Regions from separate parts of the Paenibacillus crassostreae genome, predicted to be linked through region 2. Evidence: predicted binding sites of a transcription regulator. Region 2 holds the regulator's gene; the other holds the start of a gene.
What was found. Region 2 encodes NrdR, which represses ribonucleotide reductase genes. Its sites were predicted from a motif close to AACACNATATATNGTGTT; they were not measured.

Region 1 (5,429 bases), 150 kb from region 2:
TAATGATGGCGATCACTGTAGCTCCCCATTCTAGAATCCCACTGGCATGTTTCAATCCAATGACCCATCCCACCTCAAATACCGCTGCAATAATGACAGACAACCACGTTTTGTTCATTTTTTCCACACTCCTCTACAGAATTACGCTACATGTAGTATTTATTAAATGTAGCAAAAATATAAAAAAGCCTGAGAAACAAACTGTTTCTCAACAGTTTATCTCCCAGGCTTTTATCCCTCCGTGACACAACCTATAGGTTGTGAGTTTTCTCTCGGACCAGCCGATATAGATATCGCGGAACCCTAGAAAACATTTATTATTCAATTCTCATAAAAATTATACACATTTTTTAAAAATTTTCAACTCCTGTTGCAGAACACCCAGTGACCATAAACCTAATTCATAAAAAATTGAAGGTACAACTACCGCGTCGGGAAACTACTTCATGGATCGCTGAAATAATGTTCGCCGTTATCTGAATATCATTTAAGAGAAAATGTTATATGAGTGTTTTGGTCATTATAAAATCTGTTTGTTCTTCATCACCCATATAGAAAGAGTGGGCTCCTGTTTGAACAAAGTCTATTTTTTTATAAAAGGTAATTGCACTCTCATTTTTTTCCCAAACCCCCAGCCAGATCTTCTCTTTATTCCGTACTATCGCTATTTCTATAGCTTTATTTATTAGATATTTACCAAGCCCCTGTTTATGAAGTTTTTTCCTTATATAAATCCTCTCGATTTCAAGCGAATCATTACCCATCATTTCAGTTTGAACTTCATAGGTGTTTAGCTTTAAATACCCGGCAATTTCCTCATTAGAATAAATAAAATAGAATTCCGAAGATATATTTGATAATTCTTTTTCTAATTGTTTTAAGTTAAATGCTTTTTCCAAGTAGGCTTTCATATTTTTAGGTGAATTTTGAATCTTAAACGTCTCATTAAATGTTTCAACACTAATTTCTTGAAGTAATCCTAGATCTTCAAATGTGCACTTTTTTATATTTATAGTCATTTTATCTGTCCTCCTTTTTCTAAATCAATAATTTCTCCTGTTTCCCTTTTTTACAAACTCCCAGTCTTTTTCCACATTTCCCCTGATCCGTTGCAGCAGGTTAAAAATCGTTTCTACTTCACTTTCGGAGAATCCAGATAGTGCGACCATATTGGAATAATCGTTTTCCCTTTTTATAAAAGGGTAAACAGTCATCCCTTTCTCTGTAGGAAATAGTTTTTTAATTTTCTGGTTATATTGATCATCATACTTTTCAATAAATCCATTAATTTCCAGTTTCTTTATAGCACGAGCAGCTGTTGTTCGGTCTATCTTTATCATTTCAGCTAACTTCTCTTGAATAATTCCTGAATTTTCACATATTCGTACGAGGTACAAGTACTGTCCTTTTGTAAGATCATATTTTTTAAATTCTATATTACTTATAGAATCCAATGCCCTAGCAATCATCCCAACCTCACGTAGAATTTCCTTCATAATTGCAACTCCACTAATATTGTATTTTTAAACGTCGTAAAATTATAGTATATTATTATTGTTGTATTTACAACAATAATTCTTGCAGGCTTTTCAATACTTAACTGTCCATTACTCTAACAACATAAAAGACCTTGCTAGCACTAACACCAGCAAGGTCCTTTATGTATTTTTTAATAACGGCTCTTTATATCAGTAATCTTAACCTACGAGCACTTACTATACCCACAAGTACTGCAAGTCTTACAACCTTCAATGTTAATCAATGTAGCCGAACCACAACTTGGGCACAGGTCACGTGATGTTACGGATACATTGTGACTATGACCCCCATCGCCTGTTCCTTGATCCACACTCGATTCCATTTCCAACGTTGCAGCTACGGGTGCTGGATCATGCTCATGTCCTCCTCCTACACCACTCTGCACATGAGACTCCAGTGCTTTCGCCACAGCATCTGCTATAGATTCGACACGATTAGGACCAAAACCAATCGCACCTGAACCACCAATACCTTTTAGATGTTTAATGAGGAGTTCCACCTTGTATCCATGATCACCATAACGAAGGAATAGGGAACATACGCGGCCTAAAGCCTCTGCCATTGCAAATACATCGGATCCTGCCTTCCCTACATTTAGGAAGATTTCACTAGGGATTCCATCGAGATCATTGATTGTAATATACGCCATACCAAATGGTGTATTCACTTTATACGTTGCACCACGAAGGACTTGAGGACGACTCTTATACTGTTTATCCACAACTTTATTCCCTTGAGTTTTTTCAACTTCTTCAGTAGGAAGCGTCTCACTTAGAACTAGTGGTTCTAGTGCTGCTTCTTCACCTGCAAACTGATCTGCTATTTGCTGTTCCGCTTCCTCAACTTGCGCCTCTACCTCTTCTGATTCCTTCTTACCTGTATTCAATACCTGAGTGTCACGACTACCATCACGATACATGGTCACACCTTTACAACCCAGATCGAATGCCAACTCATAAAGTTCTGCTGTCTCTTCAACGGTGAAGTCAGATGGACAGTTAGCTGTCTTAGAAATGGAGCTATCTACCCAACGTTGGATCGCAGCTTGTACACGAATATGATCTTTTGCGGATAGATCCATCGAAGTAACGTAATATTCTGGCAATTCTTGACCCGGATGTGCTTCCAGCCATTCTTTAGCAATCGGTACGAACTGCTCATCATAACCTAGACGGCTTTGACGATAATATTTGAAAGCGAAATAAGGTTCAATTCCTGTAGAAGTCCCAACCATTGTACCTGTAGTACCTGTTGGTGCCTGAGTAATGACAGTTACATTGCGCATTCCCTTTTCTCTAATAGCTTCGCCCACTTCAGGGAATTCTTCCGTCATATTGCGCATGAATCCACTTTGCAAGTATTTTTCAGTATCGAATGCTGTGAACGAACCTTTTTCCGCGGCAATATCTGCTGATGATAGATAAGCTTCACGAGCCATAAAACCATATATTTTATCAAGGAATTCTAGCGATTCCGGGCTACCATATCGAATGTTCAATTTAATCATAAGCTCAGCTAGACCCATCGTACCTAGACCTACACGACGTTCATTCTTTTGATTCTTCTCATTCTCTTCGAAATGATACGGCGTTGTGTTAATAACGTTGTCTAAGAAACGTACTGAATAGCGAGTTGTTATTGCTAGTTCATCCCAGTTCACATCATGTTTCTCTTCATCATAGAACTTCGATAAATTAATCGCCGATAGGTTACATACTCCCCAAGCTGGTAACCCTTGTTCCCCACACGGGTTTGTACAAATGATCGGGTTGAAATACCAGCTGTTCGACATATCATTATAATGTTCCATGAACACGACACCAGGTTCAGCAGACTTCCAAGCTGCTTCAATGATCGTATTCCAAATTTCACGTGCTTTTACCGTACGATATGGAATGACCTTCCGTCCGGACTTTTTCCATTTATCTAAATCGCCATCCCACACTTCAGTGTAGTCAGGTTCACTTGTGTCTGGAAACACTAATTCCCAATCTGAATCTTCTTTGACAGCTTTCATGAATCCATTACTTACACATACGGAAAGGTTCGCATTAGTCACTTGTCCCATCGTTTGCTTCACGGTAATGAAGTCTAATACATCGGGATGCCAATCGTTGATCATCAACATAAGCGCTCCACGTCGGCTGCCACCTTGTTCAATCAGACCTGTAGTATAGCTGAATAACCCACCCCATGATACAGCTCCACTGGATGAACCATTTACTCCTTTGACAATAGATCTACGTGGGCGAAGAGATGATAGATTTATTCCAACACCACCACCACGTGCCATAATTTCTGTCATCTCCGAAAGTGTGGTCATGATTCCGCCACGACTATCTTTAGGTGAAGGAATTACATAGCAGTTAAACAATGTGAGTTCATCACTCGCGCCCGCGCCTGCAGCAATCCGTCCACCTGGAACAAGCTTCCAATCATCCAATAGATAACGGAATTTCTCTTGCCATTCGGCTTGAAGTTCTGGTGATTCCTCAGCAGAAGACATCGCTTTCGCCAAACGATCCCACATCTCTTCAGGAGTCTTCTCAATATTTAATGTAAGCTTCTCAACATCGGTTGTGACGATTTCACCACTACGTGTTTTCACCGTTGCAATTCTACCTTCGCGATTAATAATTTCCCCCACTTCCTTAGTAGGAAATTTCGGATCATCCTTTGTTAGAACAAGCACTACATCTCCTACTTTGGCATGGTTGCTGTCTGCATCTTTCCATGCATATCTATCCAGAAATATCTTCTCACTTAAGCCTTCTAATCGGCGTGTTTGCTGTAAATTACTCAAAAAAACAACCTCCTAATTAATAATCCCATGTATACCATCTCAAAAACCTATATCAATATATACCAATATATTGTGCTCAGATCATTATACTACACTACATATTGTAACTCTATACTATATTCCTGAAATTTAAGCCAAGAAAGCTCTTCCATATTGGACAACCTCCATTTATCTCAATGATTCTCGTTTTTTCACCTTTTTTTTTGAAAATATCTTTGAAAAATCACGCAAATCGATATAGCAAAAGGCATGAGCGTTCCTATGATGTGCTTTATAAATATTATTTGAATTAAAACAATAGTTATGAACTTTATTACTTTCGTGCATACTACACCTTACAGTGAAATCCATTACTACTACTAAAGGGAGGGCAATCATGGATACGCCAACCATTCACTCTCATATAACCACTGCACAAGATATGCCTGTCCCTCTAATCATTGATAAGAGCTGGCTTGAAGATTTAGAGAATCGTATGGACAAAGGAGGTCCTTGGGGGGATTGGCGATTGTTCCAATTGGCTGTACAAGGAGAGGAATCCCGCTTGGTCACAAGTTTTGACGAATTGCAATGTCTCAAGTATATTCAGGGACTTACGCCACTTCCGCATCAAATCGACACAGCACATAAAGTACTATTTAACATGTCTGGGAGAGCTATTTTAGCAGATGAAGTAGGTTTAGGCAAGACCATTGAGGCTGGACTCATTCTTAAAGAATATATCATTCGTGGCCTAGTCTCCAAAGTACTCATTCTCGTTCCAGCATCCTTGGTTCTACAATGGGTGCGCGAGTTGAATAGTAAATTTGGCATTCCCGCCGTTGCTCAGAAGAAAGCCTACTCCTGGGGCTCAGATATTGTTGTAGCATCAATGGATACTGCCAAGAGAGATCCTCACAAGGAACTTTTATTGGATCAAGAATACGACATGCTCATTATTGATGAGGCACATAAACTCAAGAATAAAAAAACATCGAACTATCAATTCATTCAGAAGCTTAGAAAAAAATATTGTCTACTACTCACAGCAACACCTGTCCAGAATGATCTTAGTGAGCTCTTTAATCTGATCACGCTACTGAAACCA
Region 2 (5,429 bases):
TATGAGGATCTTTCATAAAAAAAGACTGCTCTTGCTTCTATTTATCACATTTGTGTCGTTGTTATTTTTTAATAGTAATTGGATGTCATGGTTCTATCCTATACACTATAAAGAAGAGATCAGAATGCAAGCAGAAGAATATCATGTTGATCCTTATCTCATAGCATCTATTATACGAGTGGAGACAAATTTCAAGGTAGGCAAGGAATCGAAAAGTGGGGCACTTGGCATAATGCAGCTAATGCCAGATACAGCAAAATGGGCGATGGAAAAGGCTAAACTTCCTGAAGTCGATATGGAAAATATTAAACATGAGACTCTTAATAATATTGGAATTGGGACATGGTATCTTTCTTGGTTATCGAAACAATTCTCTGGCAATCAAATTGCAGTTATTGCAGCTTATAATGCTGGACCTGGTAATGTAAAAACTTGGATTGAAGAAAAGGTATGGGATGGCAAATACGAAAGTACGAAAGATATCCCATTTGGAGAAACAAGACATTATGTACAACGAGTGGTCTACTATTACAATCAATATACAGATGTTTACGACGAATTCTAATTAACTTATTTGAAATGAAAGAAGTGTAAGACCTGATACCATCAGGCCTAACACTTCTTAATCTAGATCATATTAGCTAAATTGACCAGCTAGTTGTTGTTCAGCAATGGTTACCAATCGTTTCGTGATATATCCCCCGATTGAACCGTTCTCATATGAAGTCATATTTCCTTGATATCCATCTTGAGGAATACTAATACCAAGTTCTTGGGCAATCTCAAATTTCAATTGTTCAAGGGCACCATTAGCTCTAGTTACAACTAAATTATTTGAATTGTTTGTACTCATGTTGTTCACCTCCTCTTTGTTGGTAAAAGTATTATGTGCCATAATGGTAATATTCATAACTAATTCACGATATAAAAATAAAGGAAAAAAAGATAAAAAATGTTTAGATCTCTCATGAAAAGGAAGTGTTAACGAAAATGAAATGTCCTTATTGCGATTATGCGGGAACGAAGGTATTGGATTCACGTCCAGCAAATGAGAATAAATCGATACGCCGTAGGCGTGAATGTGAACAATGTAGTCGGAGATTTACAACGTTTGAAATGATTGAAGAAGCACCATTGATTGTTATAAAGAAGAATGGTAACCGGGAAGAATTTAATCGTGATAAAATTATGCGTGGATTGATTCGGGCGTGTGAGAAACGTCCAGTATCTGTAGAGCAGTTCGATATGATCGTATCTGAAGTTGAGAAGGCACTTCGAGACACCGCAGTACCTGAAGTCGATAGCCAGCAGATTGGTGAACTTGTCATGGAAGAGCTATATCAAGTAGATGAGGTAGCCTATGTAAGGTTCGCTTCTGTTTATCGTCAATTCAAAGATATCAATATGTTCATGAAGGAATTAAAGACCCTTCTATCAAAAAGCACATCAGATGAATAAGATAATATTGCGATTGACACCAACATTAATATTTGGTAAATTACTCAATATTAATGTTGTCAATGGGGCCTTAGCTCAGCTGGGAGAGCGCATCGCTGGCAGCGATGAGGTCAGGGGTTCGATCCCCCTAGGCTCCACCAAACATACAACAAATAACCACGCCAATTGCGGCGTGGTTTTCTTGTTGTATGGGTGGACAGCCAAGGGGGGAGAGCCCCTAAGGGTTCGTCCGTGCGGAGGTAGTGGAAGGAATCGCATCTCTGATTCAGCATCAACGAACGAGCACGGTGTCTAAATCTGCCTCTAAGATCGTCATCTGCGAATCGTCTTCGTCAGCAAGAATAGAGGTCTAACAAATGTGGTGTGAGCAATGTTTAATTCCTCTGAGCTGGACTCTTTGTTGACGGTGGAGGACTGTGAACATTATAATTTATCTATGACTATTCCAATTATATCCACTAAACTATATATCCCCCCAACTCGGACTAGAGTTGTGCTCCGCCCCCGCTTGATCGAGCGGCTGAACGAGGGTTTGCACAGCAAACTGACCCTCGTCTCTGCCTCTGCCGGCTTTGGTAAAACAACGCTGGTCAGCGAATGGCTCGCCGGTTGTGAACTGCCGGCCGCCTGGCTGTCGCTGGACGAAGGGGATAACGACCAAACACGTTTTCTGACTTACCTCATTGCTGCGTTACAGACAATTGCAGCGAATATTGGAGAAGGTGTGTTTGCTGTGCTCCAATCTCCTCAGCCACCGGCAACCGAAACAATTCTGACGGTCTTGCTCAATGAAATCTCCACCATCCCGCATAATTTCGTCCTCGTCCTTGACGACTACCACGTTATAGATGCTAAAACAATTGATCATGCACTCACCTTTCTGCTCGAGCACCTGCCGCCACAGATGCACCTGGTTATCATTACCCGCGAGGATCCGAATTTGTCCCTGGCCCGGTTACGTGTCCGGGGTCAATTAACCGAGCTGCGTGTCGCAGACTTGTGTTTCACCTCCTTCGAAGCCACAGCATTTCTCAACCAGGTGATGGACCTAAACCTTTCACCGGAAGACATCACTATCTTGGAAACCCAGACCGAAGGCTGGATTGCAGGCCTGCAATTAGCCGCACTTTCCATGCAGGGACATAAAGATGCTACCAGATTCATCCAATCTTTCACGGGTAGCCACCATTTCGTGCTGGACTATCTGGTGGAGGAAGTCCTGCAACAGCAATCCGAAAGCGTTCAGGCATTTTTGTTGCACACATCAATCCTTGATCGCCTGTGCGGTCCCCTTTGTGATGCCGTTCTCTTTGACTCATCTGCTTCAGGGCAAGAAATCCTTACATATCTCGAACGGGCCAACCTGTTCATCGTCCCACTGGACAATGATCGGCGTTGGTTCCGCTATCACCATCTCTTTGCTGATTTGCTGCGGCAGCGAGTGAACCAGAGCATCGCCTCGTCCACTGGAAATGAGGGGAAGGGAGTGTTAGCCGAATTACATAAACGTGCCAGTGTATGGTTTGAAGAAAATGGTCTAGAGATAGAAGCATTTCACCATGCTGTTGCTGCCAATGATGTTGAGCGGGCCTCGCGGCTGGTTGAAGGAGAGGGGATACCCCTGCACATTCGAGGTGGGGTGACCCCTGTACTGAACTGGCTGAAGTCGCTGCCGTCGGTGGTACTGGATGCCAGGCCATCGTTATGGGTGATGTACGCCTCGGCATTAGTGATTGCCGGCCAACCAACCGGCATCGAACAGAAATTTCAAGCTGCGGAAGCAGCCCTGCAAGGCGCCAAGCTAGATGACAAGACCAATGACCTTGTAGGACTTATTGCCTCAGGACGGGCCACGTTGGCTCTGTTAGTAATTACCGGCCAACCGGCCGCCGGCGAAGAACAGATACTTCAAGCTACCGAAGCAGCCCTGCAAGGCACGGATCCAGACGACAAGACCAACGAGCTTGTAGGACTTATTGCCCCTATACGGGCCACGTTGGCTATCAGTCAGTATCAGGTGGAAACGATCATAGCCCAGTCGCTCCGTGCTCTAGAATATCTGCACCCCGATAACCTGCCAGTCCGTACTGCAGCTACTTGGATGCTGGGGCATGCCTACCAGCTCAAGGGAGATCGTGCTGCAGCCATGCAGACCTATACCGATGCTATTTCTATCAGTCAAAAGATTGAGCATAACATTATCACCATAGCGGCTACAATTGGCCTTGGGAACGTACAAGAAGGAGAAAATCAGCTCTATTTGGCCGCCCAAACCTATCGCCGTGTCCTGCAACTAGCAGGTGATCCGCCACAGCCAGTTGCTTGCGAAGCACATCTTGGATTAGCCCGTATATTCTACGAATGGAATGATATGAAATCTGCGGAACAGCACGCACAAGAGAGTCTCCAACTAGCGAAGCAGATAGAAAATACGGATAGATTCGTTTCATGTGAGGTGTTTCTCGCCCGTCTGAAATTTGCTCACGGAGATATGACCGGCGCAGCCGCTATTATAGCTAAGGCTGATCATTTCGTGCGCCAACATAACTATGTTTATCAGATGCCTGAGATTGCTGCAGTGCAAGTGCTCACGTTGCTTCATCAAGGCAATCTAGCAGCCGCGGCTCATCTTGCTCAGACACACGAATTTCCCATTAGTCAGGCACGGGTAGACCTTGCCCGAGGAGACACATCCGAAGCATTGGCAGTTCTGGGACCATTACAAGTGCAGATGGAGGCAAGAGACTGGAAAGATGAACAGCTCAAGGTAATGGTTCTACAGGCTGTTGCTCTATATATGCATGGAGAAAAGGACAAGGCGTTGCAAATGCTGGCTGCCGCGCTGGTGCAGGCAGAGAAAGGCGGCTTCATCCGTATCTTTGTCGATGAAGGTACTTTGATGGCTGAGCTTTTGTCCGAAGCTGCTAGTCATGGGATTATGCCAGGTTATATAGGCAAGCTGCTGGCTGTGTTTGTTGCTGAGAAGCGGAAGAGTGAAGACAAGTCTTATCAGAGCCCAACCCCACCTGCCCAGCCCCTTATCGAGCCATTGAGTGAGCGCGAGTTAAATATTCTAAAACTCATTTCCCAAGGACTCTCGAATCATGAGATTAGCGAGCGGCTTTTCCTCGCCTTGAGTACGGTTAAAGGGCACAATCGAATTATCTTTGACAAATTGGAGGTCCAGAGACGCACGGAAGCAGTTGCACGTGCCCGAGAGTTGGGCCTATTGTAGCTTTAAGTTTAGAACCTTTACCCTCTCAATAATCCCACAACAATACCCCTAAAAAACTAATTCCTAAACCAATACCTTTAAAAATACTTTAGTATCTATTCGTCAATACCGTATTTTCGATACACTCCTTGTAGCAAGTGACACAGAAAGTAATGACCGGCCACAAAGAAGGAGGATTATGTCAAAAGAAATCAAATTAAAAACTGAACCAAGTGAACCAATGACCTATCAAATCATGATCAAAGGCCATCTGGGACCAGGCTTGACTTACTGGTTCGAAGAAAAAGTGAAAGGAGTAATAAAATGAGTACAAACAAAAAAACGGAAAGAGTTATAGAGGATGTGCAGTGCGCTAACTTCATTTCCGCCACATTGTTTTTTGTTCTTAATCTCATGGGATTGCCTGGATCCCCTTCTGCTTACGAAATATTCCTAATCATAGTTATGCTTGTTTTTAATATATTAATTTTTGGCTATGCATGGAGATGGTCTAAACAGAAAGGAAGGGTACACTCATGAAAGCAATTGTATGCACAAAATATGGATTACCCGATGTTCTTCAGCTGAGAGAAGTAGCAAAACCAACTGGCCCACCGTTATGTTGATAAAGGGCACTAAAGGGAAATCTCGTCATTACTGTGAGGAAGAAGAGATAAGGATATGACAATTTCTATGAATAAACGATTTTGTTTGGTTACTGGAGCGACTTCAGGATTAGGTGAGGCAACGGCTAGAG

Region 1: the regulator NrdR is predicted to act here: its motif matches at 4,402-4,419, upstream of LPB68_RS18700 (adenosylcobalamin-dependent ribonucleoside-diphosphate reductase).

What each region holds. Positions count from the first base shown of each region.
Region 1 is NZ_CP017770.1:4,046,547-4,051,975, reverse strand. Features, by position in the region: gene LPB68_RS18715 (DMT family transporter) at 1-118, opposite strand, end outside; guanidine-I (ykkC/yxkD leader) riboswitch at 219-318, opposite strand; gene paiA (spermidine/spermine N(1)-acetyltransferase) at 501-1,019, opposite strand; gene LPB68_RS18705 (MarR family winged helix-turn-helix transcriptional regulator) at 1,044-1,496, opposite strand; gene LPB68_RS18700 (adenosylcobalamin-dependent ribonucleoside-diphosphate reductase) at 1,703-4,342, opposite strand; gene LPB68_RS18695 (DEAD/DEAH box helicase) at 4,719-5,429, shown strand, end outside.
Region 2 is NZ_CP017770.1:3,892,252-3,897,680, forward strand. Features, by position in the region: gene coaE (dephospho-CoA kinase) at 1-5, shown strand, start outside; gene LPB68_RS17950 (lytic transglycosylase domain-containing protein) at 2-565, shown strand; gene LPB68_RS17955 (alpha/beta-type small acid-soluble spore protein) at 638-853, opposite strand; gene nrdR (transcriptional regulator NrdR) at 991-1,458, shown strand; tRNA gene LPB68_RS17965 (tRNA-Ala) at 1,523-1,598, shown strand; gene LPB68_RS17970 (winged helix-turn-helix domain-containing protein) at 1,895-4,693, shown strand; gene LPB68_RS23680 (hypothetical protein) at 4,872-5,000, shown strand; gene LPB68_RS17980 (SDR family oxidoreductase) at 5,366-5,429, shown strand, end outside.